Regions from separate parts of the Pseudarthrobacter sp. NPDC059871 genome, predicted to be linked through region 2. Evidence: predicted binding sites of a transcription regulator. Region 2 holds the regulator's gene; each other region holds the start of a gene.
The links. The regulator LexA, encoded in region 2, represses DNA repair genes until DNA is damaged. The targets are predictions, from matches to a motif close to TCGAACANNTGTTCGA.

Region 1: the regulator LexA is predicted to act here: its motif matches at 1,549-1,564, upstream of ACFV4R_RS11570 (DUF6504 family protein).
Region 3: the regulator LexA is predicted to act here: its motif matches at 2,352-2,367, upstream of ACFV4R_RS03445 (LexA family protein).

What each region holds. Positions count from the first base shown of each region.
Region 1 covers NZ_JBHWJV010000007.1:191,545-195,652, forward strand. The annotation lists gene ACFV4R_RS11565 (DNA polymerase III subunit alpha) at 1-1,161, opposite strand, end outside; gene ACFV4R_RS11570 (DUF6504 family protein) at 1,158-1,505, opposite strand; gene ACFV4R_RS11575 (hypothetical protein) at 1,655-2,044, shown strand; gene ACFV4R_RS11580 (chorismate mutase) at 2,096-2,419, opposite strand; gene ACFV4R_RS11585 (VOC family protein) at 2,439-2,861, shown strand; gene ACFV4R_RS11590 (SOS response-associated peptidase) at 2,887-3,648, opposite strand; gene ACFV4R_RS11595 (mycoredoxin) at 3,780-4,037, shown strand.
Region 2 covers NZ_JBHWJV010000013.1:116,186-120,293, forward strand. The annotation lists gene ACFV4R_RS17455 (ATP-dependent DNA helicase) at 1-1,832, shown strand, start outside; gene lexA (transcriptional repressor LexA) at 1,931-2,680, opposite strand; gene ACFV4R_RS17465 (LysM peptidoglycan-binding domain-containing protein) at 3,009-3,458, shown strand; gene ACFV4R_RS17470 (histidinol-phosphate transaminase) at 3,594-4,108, shown strand, end outside.
Region 3 covers NZ_JBHWJV010000002.1:151,855-155,962, reverse strand. The annotation lists gene ACFV4R_RS03465 (glycerophosphodiester phosphodiesterase) at 1-205, opposite strand, end outside; gene ACFV4R_RS03460 (hypothetical protein) at 253-501, opposite strand; gene ACFV4R_RS03455 (HAD family hydrolase) at 628-1,446, opposite strand; gene ACFV4R_RS03450 (hypothetical protein) at 1,725-2,258, shown strand; gene ACFV4R_RS03445 (LexA family protein) at 2,381-2,812, shown strand; gene ACFV4R_RS03440 (Y-family DNA polymerase) at 2,839-4,108, shown strand, end outside.

The sequences.
Region 1 (4,108 bases), on a different contig from region 2:
GACTCCCATGTCCTGGATCATCCGGGAGACTTCAGCCACCGTCAGGAAGTAGGAGGAGAAGTTGAGGTTGCGGATGATCCTCAGCTCGTGCTCAAGCCTGGTGAGCATGGTTTGCTCAGCTGTACCGGAAATCCCCGGGAAGCGCTTGGAGATTCCGGCATGGCACCGCTGGACCAGTTCCTGGGCGGGGTCCTGGTCGATCCCGATGATGGACGCTTCCGGAACTACCGGCTGCTTCCACCCCATGTCACTGGCAGGATCGATCCGGCAGGCATCGGCGAGCGCCTCAGTCTGCGCAAGGAGCTGAGTGAGGTCTGCGGCGCCGTAGCCTGCCGCGGAAATGACTTCCTGGGCAAGCCGGCGCATGTGGCCTGAGGTTTTCAGCCATCCCTGGCCGGTGGGCTGCAGGAGGGGTTCGCCGGCCAGTTCGGGGAGGGATTTGAGCGTGCGTGCGGAGTCGAGGACGTCAGCTGTGGGCGCTCCGTCCGCTCCGCAGTACCTGACCGCATTGGTGAGGACCGCAGGAACACGGTGTTCTTCGGCGAGCCGGAGCATCCTTACTGCGTGGGCGGTGCTCAGGGGTGACCCGGGAGCGCTGAGCTGGGAAACAATCTCTGCCACCACTGTCCCTGTGGGCATGGCATCGAGCCATTGCTTGAACAGGGTGCGCGGACGCAGGTACCGCCTACCGCCCATGGCACGCCCAACGTCGGAGTCCGGCCCAATGAGGACCACCAGGACTGGTTTGAGTGTTTGGGGGTCGAGGGTCCTTGAGGCCAGCTCTGCCCGGGTAACGGCGACGGGCACCGTACCCCCCGCCTTGCCTGACGTCCTGGCGTGGGCATCTGAGATGAGCCGGCACAGCGCCCGGTAGCCGGCACCGTTGTTGTGCCCCTTGGCTAGCACCACAACCCGTCCAGCGATCTCGGTGCGGCGATCGCCGTCGTCGTCCAGCACTGCAAGGTCCACCCCTACGATGGGGTCTATCCCCGCGGCCATGCAGGCCTTGAGGTGCTTAATGGTGCCGTATAGCCCGTCGCGGTCCGTGCAGGCCAGCGCGGAGGCGCCGTCGTCAGCGGCGGCCTGGGCCAATTCCTCCGGCCAGGAGACTCCATAGTGTGCGCTGAAGGCGGTGGAGACATGCAGGTGCGTGAAACTCATGCTGTTCTGGGTCGAAGGGCGTCGTGGATGCGCAGCAGCCGCCACCTGCCGCTGCCGATGTGCCGGGTGAGGTCGAGAGTGAGTGGTTCCATGGGTTGGCTTTCGCTGCCGGGCCGGTGACCCGGCAAAGCCTGGGGCAGGACCTGGATCCGCCAGATTTCGTGGTCCACCATCCCGGGTCCGCTTCCCAGCGGTACCCTGCTTTCCTCAGCCCACCATTGCCTGCGTTCGAACCATCGGAGGGGCTCGGCGCAGATGTCATAGGTACGCCCCGCCCATACAAGGCTCTGGGGAAGGCCGTCCGGAGTGCAGGCAACATCAACTGATTCGCTGAACATGCCCATGGCGCCTCCGGGACTGGCTGGTACTGCAAACTGGGGAAAAGATTCGAATATGTGTTCGAATAACTCCAGTCTACGCCCGGCTCCACCCAATGCATAGAATCGTGGTTCAGGGGGTGGACTGACAGTTCTGCAGGGAGCAGGATGGGTGCATGAGCACCTCTGACGCACTCCTCAAACAAGTCAGCATCAAGGCACAGGACTCCACACTGGTGGCCACGTTCGATATAGACGGCAACATCCCCGGTTCCGGCGCCTATGTGGTGGGTCTTGTGGCGGCGAGTCCGGACTACTCATCCCAGCGGCGGCTGGGCATTGAATTCATGAACGGGGAGGCCATAGCCTTCTTTTCGTTTAACCACGAACAGAACTGTGAGGAGAACTATGACCTGGGCGGCGTGAGCCATTCAGGCAGCACCATTACAGGGAACTTCCCCATGGCAGCAATCAATGGCCTCGGCAAGGGCCATGTGATGACAGGCTTCAGCGAGGCTGACGGGCGGCAGTTCCAGTCCGGCGTGAAGGTGGACGAAAACCTCTAGGGCTCCCCGCAGCGTTGCAGCTGCAGGGCAATGAGGGGTGGCCCTGGCGGGTCAGCCGTTGTCTTCGTGGTGGACCCGGAGCTCCAGTTCGATGAATCCGGAGATCATGGCCCGGTACGTCGCTTCCACGATGTCCGGGTCGATGTCCTTCTTCTCGGCTGCCGAGCGGACATGCTGGATGATTTTCTCCACGCGGTCAGGGGCACGGACTTCGGCGTCGTCACCCTTGAGGGTGCCGGCGATCCTGATCAGGCGTTCGCGGCGCGCTATGAGGGTGACGATTTGGTCGTCCACCTCATCCACGGCAATTCGGACTGCGGCGAGCTGTTCCTTGTCGGCCAGTGCATCCCGGTCGTTTCCTTGAATTGTTGCCATCTTCTGACAGTATCGAAGCATGCAACCCAGAGTCGACTTCATCTCGCTAGGTGTCCGCAGTGTTCCGGCCTCCCGGGCCTTCTATGTGGACGGTCTCGGGTGGCCCGTGCACCGGGAGGTCCCCGGCGAAGTCGTTTTCATCCAGGCCAACCACGGGCTGGTGCTTTCCCTGTGGGATGCGGGCCAGATGCACGCCGAGGCCGGGGTTGACGCTCCCGGGCCGGTCCCCTGCATCACCTTGAGCCATAACGTCCATGCCGCCGATGAGGTGGACCGGGTCCTGGACGAGGCGAAGGCCGCCGGGGCTGCAGTTACCGGCGAACCGGTCACCCAGCCGTGGGGCGGCTACACGGGGTACTTTTCCGATCCGGACGGTTTCCGCTGGGAAGTTGCGTACAACCCCACCTGGGCAGTGGACGACGACGGGACGGTCACCGTCTGAGTTCCGGTTCCGGCGGTCCGGGCTGCTAGAAGAGAGCCTCCACGGGCCGGATGAGCTCCGGACCGTTGTTGCGGACGTTGCCCACCTCTTTGCCCACGGACTCCACGTGCCAGTCGGCGGCCACATCCTTGACCCCGGACCGCACCATATCCACCAGGGCGGCGGCGTCATCAGCCTGCGGATCAAGCCAGGCCTGCATGGTGTCCCTGTCCATGGGCAGCGGCACCCGGTCATGGAGTGCGGTCAGTTTCCCGAACACGGTCGATTCGGAGCCCGGCGGCGGGGTGTCCGCCGTCAGGATGGACGTGGAAAGCAGCCACTGGCCGGGCTCCCCCGCCGGCACCGACGGATCGCGCCACCATTCGTAGAGGCCCGCGAACGCCAGCCCCCTGCCTGCGCCGGGGTGCACATAGTACGGCTGCTTGGACTTCCCGGGGCCTTGCTTCCACTCGTAGTAGCCATCGGCGGGGACGGCGCAGCGCCGTGACTTGATTGCCTTCCGGAAGGCCGGCTTCTCCAGCACTGACTCGCTGCGGGCATTGATCATTTTGGACCCGATGCCGGGGTCTTTGGCCCAGGAAGGAACCAGGCCCCAGCGGGCGACGTGCAACTGCCGGACCTGGCGGGGGCCCGGGCCGTCCTCAACCAACCGCTCCAGGACGATGGGGACAGCATCGGTGGGGGCTACATTCCACGATGGCGGAATGCTCACCTCGTCCTCCAGTTCGGCGTCGAATTCTGCCAGGAGGTCCCCCACGGCGCGTGCCATTACGTAGCGTCCACACATGGGTCCAGCATGCCATCGGCGCCACATACTGTCATCCGGGCAGCGTCCCGGCGTCCGGACGCCGGGGAATACCGGCGGGCACGCTACCGTTGTCCCGGACGAAACCTTCACCCAACCCAGAGGAGAACCCTGTGGATTTCACTCCCGAAACCGGCACCATCACCATGTTTTCCACCACCTGGTGCGGCTACTGCAACCGGCTGAAGAAGCAGCTTGACGCGCAGGGCATCGGTTACACCGAAATCAACATCGAGGAAGTGGAAGGCACCGCCGAGCTCGTGGAGCAGATCAACGGCGGCAACCGCACCGTTCCCACTGTCCTGTTCCCGGACGGCACGGCGGCCACCAATCCGTCCGCTGCAGAGGTCAAGAACCGCCTGGCGGCCTAGCCCGGGACAATGCGGGCGCCTAGGGCATTACTTGCCCGATGCCGCGCCCAGACACTGGAGATCCAGTAGAC
Region 2 (4,108 bases):
CTCTTGAGAGCAACAAGCCGGCGCTGGTGTCCACGGCCACCCTCGCCCTGCAGACGCAGATTGTTGGCAGGGACCTGCCGCGGCTCCTCAAGGCCATCACCCCGGCCCTCGACCGGCCCGTCAAGGTGGCGCTGGTCAAGGGCCGGTCCAATTACGTGTGCCGGCACAAGCTGGAAGGCGGGTTCCCCTCAGAGGAACCCTCGGAGGGGCAGCTCTTCTCCCTCGGTGAGGACACCAGCGTGCCGCACTTCGCCGCAGCTGCCGGCGGGCCGCAGTCCCAGCTTGGAAAGGAAGTGGTCCGGCTCCGGGAATGGGCGGAAAAGACGTCCACCGGAGACCGGGACGAGCTCCTGCCCGGCGTGACGGACCGTGCCTGGAAGCAGGTTTCGGTGACGTCCATGGAGTGCCTGGGCTCCCAGAAGTGCCCCCTGGCCGAGGAATGCTTCAGCGAGCTGGCCCGCCAGGACGCTGCCGAGGCCGACGTCGTGGTGACCAACCATGCCATGCTCGCAGTCAGCGCGTTCGAGGGACTCGCGGTGCTGCCGGAGTACGACGTTGTGGTGGTGGATGAGGCCCACGAGCTGCAGGACCGGGTTACCGGTGCAGTGTCCGGCCAGCTCTCCGTCGCCATGGTCCACGCCGCTGCCTCAGGCGCCCGCAAGCACACAGCGATCACCGTGGACGCGCTCAACGCTGCCGCGGCGAACCTGGAGTTGGCCCTTGCCGGCGTGCCAAGCGGGCTGCTTCCCAACGGACTGAACGATGAGCAGCTCGACTGCGTGGACCAGCTGCGCGAGGCCTGCAGGGCGGCGCTGTCCGACTCCAAGGGAGACAGCAGCAACACGGCCGACGGCGGCAGGCAGCTTGCGCGTTCACGCCTGATGCTCATCCTCGAACTGTCCGAACGGCTTTTGGCGGCAAGGGAGAACCGCGAGGTCGTATGGATTTCGCGCGCCGGAACCTTCGACCCCGGCCAGGGCTACTCACAACCTGACGACAACGCCCCTGCGCTGGTCAACATCGCGCCGCTGTCCGTGGCCGGGAGGCTTCGTGAGGGGCTCTTCGCCGGGCATACAGTGGTCCTGACGTCCGCAACCCTGGCCATCGGTTCTGCCTTCGAGCCCGCAGCCGGGGGATTGGGCCTGGTGGGCGAAGGGGCGCCGGCCTGGACCGGGATCGACGTCGGCTCGCCGTTCGACTATCCCAAGCAGGGCATCCTGTACGTGGCCGGGCACCTGCCCAAGCCGGGCCGGGGTGCGTCGCCGGAATCACTTGCAGAGCTGGAGGCACTGATCCGCGCCTCGAACGGCGGGGCGCTGTGCCTGTTCTCCTCACGGCGGGCGGCCGAAGAGGCAGCCGAAGCCCTCCGGCCCAAGCTGGGCATGACGGTCCTGTGCCAGGGCGACTCCACCATGACGGCCCTCGTCAAGCAGTTCGCCGACGAACCGGATACGTGCCTGTTCGGCACCATGTCGCTCTGGCAGGGCGTCGACGTCCCAGGGGTTTCCTGCCGCCTGGTGGTCATCGACCGGATCCCCTTCCCCCGCCCGGACGACCCCCTCATGACCGCCCGCTCCCGGGCCGTGGCACAGGCCGGCGGCAACGGCTTCATGTCCGTCTCAGCCACGCATGCCGCCATCCGGCTGGCCCAGGGCGCCGGCAGGCTGATCCGCTCCACCGGCGACAAAGGCGTAGTGGCGGTCCTCGATTCCCGGCTGGCCACGGAACGCTACGCCGGGTTCCTGCGCGGCGCCCTGCCGCCCTTCTGGGCCACCACGGACCGCACGACGGCGATCGCGGCCTTGGAGAGGCTGGCCGGGGAAACGCTTTAGGCACCCCCTGGAATGCCGATAAGGAAGGCGCCGTTCCCCGGAACGGCGCCTTCCTTATCGGCTGGACTCCTGCGGCCAGCTGTTGACCGGCGGCCCCGCTACAGCGAGCGGAGGACCGAAACCACCTTGCCCATGATGGTGGCATGGTCGCCAAGGATCGGTTCGTACTGCGTGTTCTGGGGCAGCAGCCACGTGTGGCCGTCCCGCTGGCGGAACGTCTTGACCGTGGCTTCGTCGTCCAGGAGCGCTGCAACAATGTCGCCGTTCGCGGCATCGGCCTGGCGCCGGACCACCACCCAGTCACCGTCGCAGATAGCGGCGTCCACCATGGAATCACCGGCCACCTTCAGCATGAACAGTTCGCCCTGGCCGACCAGCTGGCGCGGGAGCGGCATAACGTCTTCCACCACCTGGTCCGCGAGGATGGGGCCGCCGGCGGCGATGCGGCCGACGAGGGGCACCATGGCCGTGTCCAGCGCGGTGGGCAACTCCGTGACGGACGCCGTGATGCCCGTGGAGGCTGCAGCCGCGGGTTCCGCTGCCTGCCTGCCTCCCTTGCCGGCCGTCCCGCCGTCGAGGGTCAGCGGCATCAGGACTTCCATGGCCCGGGGCCGCTTCGGATCACGCCGCAGGTAGCCCAGCTTTTCCAGCTGCGAGAGCTGGTGGGTGACGCTCGAGAGGCTGGCCAGCCCTACGGTGTCACCGATCTCGCGCATGGACGGCGGGTAGCCGTTGACGTTGACCGAACGCTGGATGGTTTCGAGGATTTTCTTCTGCCGCGGCGTCAAGCCCTTGGCTGTCCTTTTCGGCTGCGAGGTCGCCCTGCCCCCCGTGGCTGCTGCTGCCATGTTCGCCGTTGCCTTTCGGTTGCCACCGGGCGTTCAACTGCACCGGACTTAGTGTTCCCGCCGTCAATGTCAGACCCTGCTGATCAACTTCAGGAGTGGATGTTCCTGCCTCCAAACGTAGGTCAGCCACATAGCTTTTTCAAACATTTGTTCTAGCGAGTCTCGACATTGTTCGTCCATAGGTGCTAAAACTGAATCAAGCAGTATTCGAATATGTGTTCTAACCGCGCCAGTAGCCGTTCGAACACGGAGCCGGTCAGGCAGCACCATGGGGCGGCACCAGCAGGCAACACCAACAGACGCAGTACGGTCCAGGAGGGCTAAGGTCATGTCAGCTACATCCGCTTTCAGGTCACACGGTTTCGACGTTCACGGCAACGGTGCCCGGGCTCAGCAGGCGGCGCGGGAAGGCCAGGTGCCGGTCCAGCGGAACTCTGCCAGTGGACGCCGCGGCCAGGCGCCGCTGCCACCACTGCGCCTCACGCGGCGGGGCAAGGTGGTCCTGATCGGGATTCCCCTGGTGCTGCTGGCGGCGCTCCTGCTGTCACTTGCCGGCTTCTTCAACTCCCCGGCCAAGGCCTCCGACTCCGCAGCGGACCTCACCGTGACCCCCACCGTCACGGTCACCGTGCAGCCGGGTGAGTCCCTGTGGGGGATCGCCTCCCACCTCGCGCCGGAGCGGGACGCCAGGGACGTCGTGGCAGATATCGTGCAGCTCAACAACCTGTCCGCCGGGAAGATTCTCCCAGGACAGCAGCTGTACATCCCCACGCGCTAAGCATTGTGCGCGGCACGTCTCCCCGGCTGAATCGAAGCACCGGAACAGCGGGTGTGCCGCCCGGAGCAGACCCTGCATGGGCGGGCGCGGGCCGTCACATTTTCGAGCGACCGCACCTCCCACTAAACTGTTCAGGTGAATGACCAGCTTGAACGCCTGAACCGGCTTCCCCTCCGCAGCAACCTCCGGGGCCTCACGCCCTACGGTGCCCCGCAGCTGGATGTCCCCATCCTCCTCAACGTCAACGAGAACACCCATGGTGTCCCGGCCGACGTCACAGCCGCCATCACGGCGGCCGTCGCGGCGGCAGCCGCCGGCCTAAACCGCTACCCGGACCGGGAATTCACTGAGCTCCGCAAGGCCCTCGCCGAGTACCTGGGCCACGGCCTGGACGAGGCCAACGTGTGGGCAGCAAACGGCTCCAACGAAGTGCTCCAGCAGATCCTTCAGGCATTCGGCGGTCCGGGCCGCACGGCGCTGGGCTTCCCGCCCACGTACTCCATGTACCCCCTGTTGGCCAGCGGCACGGACACCGGATACATCAAGGGCGAGCGTGAGGACGGGTACGGCCTCAGCGCCGAATCGGCCGCCCGCCAGGTCCGCGAACTGAAGCCCAACATCGTCTTCCTGTGCTCACCGAACAACCCCAC
Region 3 (4,108 bases), on a different contig from region 2:
CCAGGGTGCCGTCGTGGAAGAGGAGGAGCACGCCGTCGGACGTGGTGTGGACGTCTGTTTCGAGGTAGCGGCAGCCCAGCTCAGCGGCGGCGCGGAACGCAGCCATCGAGTTCTCCAGGCCGTCCGCGGAAAAGCCGCGGTGCGCCATGGCGATGGGAAGCGGGGCGCCATCGGCGCCGGCGTGGTCGAAGAACGGCAGGCTCACAAGTGTGAGCGTACCGGAGCCGGCCCGCCCGTCAGTGGTGGGCGGCCTCAGTCCCCGAACGGGAAGATTTCCACGCCGTCGCTGCAGTGCAGCAGCGTCCGGCCGCGGCCGCCATCGAGGTGGACCCACACGGCCGAATGGTCGGCGGTGATGGCGTCCACCACGCCCGCTGCGTCGAATCCCGGCGAGAGCTGGACGCCGACGCGGTCTCCCTGCCGGAGCTTCTTCCAGTGCGGCGCCGGCGTTGCCCGGCGCAGCGGTGCTTCAGCGGTCTGGTGCTTTGCGCTTCGTGCCATGTTTGTCCCCTTAGCCGGCCGGAGAGGTGCCTTCCCTCCGCGCTTCACGCTACGGAACAAAGGTGAACGGCAAGTGAGCGCAACCTGTGAAAACGGCGGCAGGTGCACCAACCGGGAACACCGGTGTCAGGAGTGCTGTACCCCAAGGGAAGCGAGGCGTTCCTCCAGGACCTGGGCCACGCCGTCGTCGTCAAAATGGGGCGCCTGCTGCCCCGCAGCGCGGATGGCCTCGGGGTGGCCGCTGGCCATGGCGTAGCCGTGCCCGGCCCAGCGGAGCATCTCGATGTCGTTGGGCATGTCCCCGAATGCCACCACGTCCGCGGCGCCGATTCCCAGCGCGGCCGCGTACTCAGCGAGGGTGACGGCTTTGTTGACGCCGGGAAGGGACAGTTCCAGCATGGCGACGCCGGGCGAGGAGTGCGTTGCGGCGGCCAGGTGTTCGACGGCGGGGGAAACCTCGGCGAGGAAGTCATCGGGGGTGCCGTCGCGGACGATGGCGAGGAACTTCACCACGGCGTCTTCCGCGGTGAGCGTTTCGCGGAGCGGCGCCGGGGTGAACTGGGCGAGCAGTTCGCTCGATTCGTTCTCGATGAAGCCCGGTTCGAGGTGGAAACCGGTGAGGGTTTCGGCGGCGAACAGCGCAGCGGGGCGGAGGTCCTTGATGATGCGGCGGATTTCCAGGACGGCGTCGATGGCCAGGGTGCGGGCGGACACCAGACGGTCGGCTTCCAGGTCCCAGACCACGGCGCCGTTGGAGCAGATGACGCGGCCGGTGTGGCCCAGCTGTTCCTCGAGCGGGTGCAGCCAGCGCGGCGGCCGGCCGGTGACGAAGACAAGCTCGACGCCGGCGGTGCGGCAGGCGTGGAAGGCGCGGATGGTGCGGGGGCTGATTTTCCCGTCGTGCCCGAGGATCGTTCCGTCAATATCGCTTGCCACCAACCGCATGCTGCCAGTCTACGTGGATTGCCGGATGGCACCTGCGTTTGCGGGCTTCGCCGGGATGGCCCGGGGGTTCCCCTACTACCGGCGCGTAGCGTAGCGCCGCGTTTTGCGGCAGGAGCATACTGGAAACGCCGCCCAACACGATGGCGCTCGGCCTTGGGGCGGCACCGTCACCGGCACTCCCGGGAAATCTGCCGGCATCTGGCGAAGGCGGGACATCCCGTTCCCGCGCTGCGCATCCCTGAGGAAAACACAGGTCTCAGAGGGGCAGAGGATCAACGATGAACCGCACAAAAAATGGGGTACTTTCCGTAGCCGCGGCAGTGCTTGCGCTGGGGCTCGCACCGGGGACTGCCGTGGCACACGGCGGATCCGGGCACGGAGGGTCCGACAAGGGTGATGACTGGCGGAACAATGACGACCAGCGCCGGCTGGTCAGGGTACTGCGCCACGTCACGGACGACTACCGCTGGCTGGAGAATGCCGAGGCGGACGGCTACAAGAAGATCACCGAATGCATCGATATGAAGGGCGTGGGGGCGATGGGATTCCACTACGCCAAGCAGGAGCTGATCGATGACAAGACCCAGGCCCGCAAGCCCGAGGTCCTCGTCTACATGCCGGACCGGAACGGGCGGTACCGGCTGGTGGCTGCCGAGTTCATTTCGACCGCGAAGAACCGGCCCTCGATTGCCGGGCTGAAGTTCGAAGACGGCCCGTTCCCGGGTTCCTTCGCACTCCATGCGTGGGTCTGGCGGGACAACCCGGACGGCATGTTTGCGGCGTTCAACCCGGACCTGAGCTGCCCGAAGTAGACAGCTGACGCAATACCGGCCGGACGGTAGCACCCGCGGCATTCACCCAATGCCGCGGGCGCATTGTCGGCGTCCGGCGCTACACTGAACTTATCGAACATATTTTCGAATAAGGGTGTGTTGTGGGCGTTATTGTCGGGCCTCGCGTGATAGATGCAGGCGCGTCGCTGTTCTCGGTATTGATCTCCCCCGTGGCAGTCGCTGCCGGCTTTCCATCGCCGGCACAGGACTACTTCGACGGGCGGATCGACCTGAACGCGCACCTGATCAAGGACATCACCAGCACCTTTGTTGTCCGGGTCACCGGCAACTCCATGGAGGGTGCCGGCATCAGCGACGGCGATGAACTGATCGTCAACAGGGCCCTGGAACCCAAGGATGGCTCGGTGGTAATTGCCGTGCTGGACGGCGAACTCACCGTCAAACGCTTGCGCATCACTGCCGCCGGGATCGTCCTGCAGGCGGAGAATCCCCGGTACCAGGACATCAAGGTGTCGGCGCTGTCCGAACTGACCATCTGGGGTGTCGCCACCAGGTGCCTGCACCATGTCTAAGGCTCACCGTGGCTAAACCTGCGCTGATGCGCCACATGCCGCAGATCGCCCACGTGGACGTCAACTGTTTCTACGCTTCAGCGGAACGGGCCTTCGACCCCTCGCTGGAGGGCCGTCCACTGGTGGTCCTGTCCAACAACGACGGCTGCGCCGTCACCCGCTCCCCCGAGGCGAAGGCACTCGGTATCACCACCGGCGAACCCTGGTTCAAGCTCGCGCCCCGGGCCAAGGAGTGGGGCCTCGTGGCGAAATCCAGCAACTACGAACTCTACGGCGACATCAGCGCCCGGGTCATGGAGCTGCTCGGCAGGTACTCGGCCTGGCTGGAGGTCTATAGCATCGACGAAGCTTTCCTGGGGGTTAAAGGGGACGCCAGCCAGTTACTCCCCCTCGGACGGACCATCAAGGACGCCGTCCGCCGGCACGTGGGCGTTCCGGTGTGCGTGGGCATTGCACCCACCAAGACGCTCGCCAAGCTCTGCAACAAGTGGGCCAAGAACAACCCGGCCTTTGGCGGGGTCTGCTTGTGGGAGGCGGTACCCCACGATGTCCGGGACAGCCTCCTGGCCCGGCTGCCCGTTGATGAGATCTGGGGCATCGCCGGAAGGCTGACCAAGCGGCTCAACGTCCTGGGGATCTTCACAGTCCAGGACCTGGTCAGCGCCGATCCGGTGATGATCCGGGACAAGTTTTCGGTGGTGCTGATGCGCACCGTCCTCGAGTTGCGGGGCACCCCCTGCATCCCCATGGAGGAGGAGCGTATCGGCCGGGACCAGCTCATTTTTTCGCGATCGTTTGCCACGCCGGTCGCCAGTACCGACGGCCTGCGGCAGGTGCTGAGCATTTACGGGCAGCAAGCGAGCGCGAGGCTATCCAAGCACGGGTTGCAGGCAAAAGTACTCACCGCATTTGCCGCCACGTCACCGTTCCGCCAACAGGAGCAGGCTTACCCGTCCGTGTGCGTGTCGCTGCCAATACCGACGGCGGACCCGCTGCTGCTGACCAGGGCAGCGCATGCCCTGCTCCCCCATATCAGGGACGGCCTCAAATATGCCAAGGCGGGCATCATGCTGACCGACCTGCGGCCCAGCGGCAACCAGCCACCGCTGGAGCCGTTCGAAAACCCGCATGAAGAACGCGGCATCGGCCCGCTGCTGGAGGACGTCAGCCGGCGCTTCGGCCGCGGGGCCATCGGGCTGGGACATGCGGGCATCAAGTCCGGCCTCGACTGGACCATGAAACGGGACATGCGCTCGCCGCGGTACACCACCCATTGGGACGAACTTCCGGTGGTCA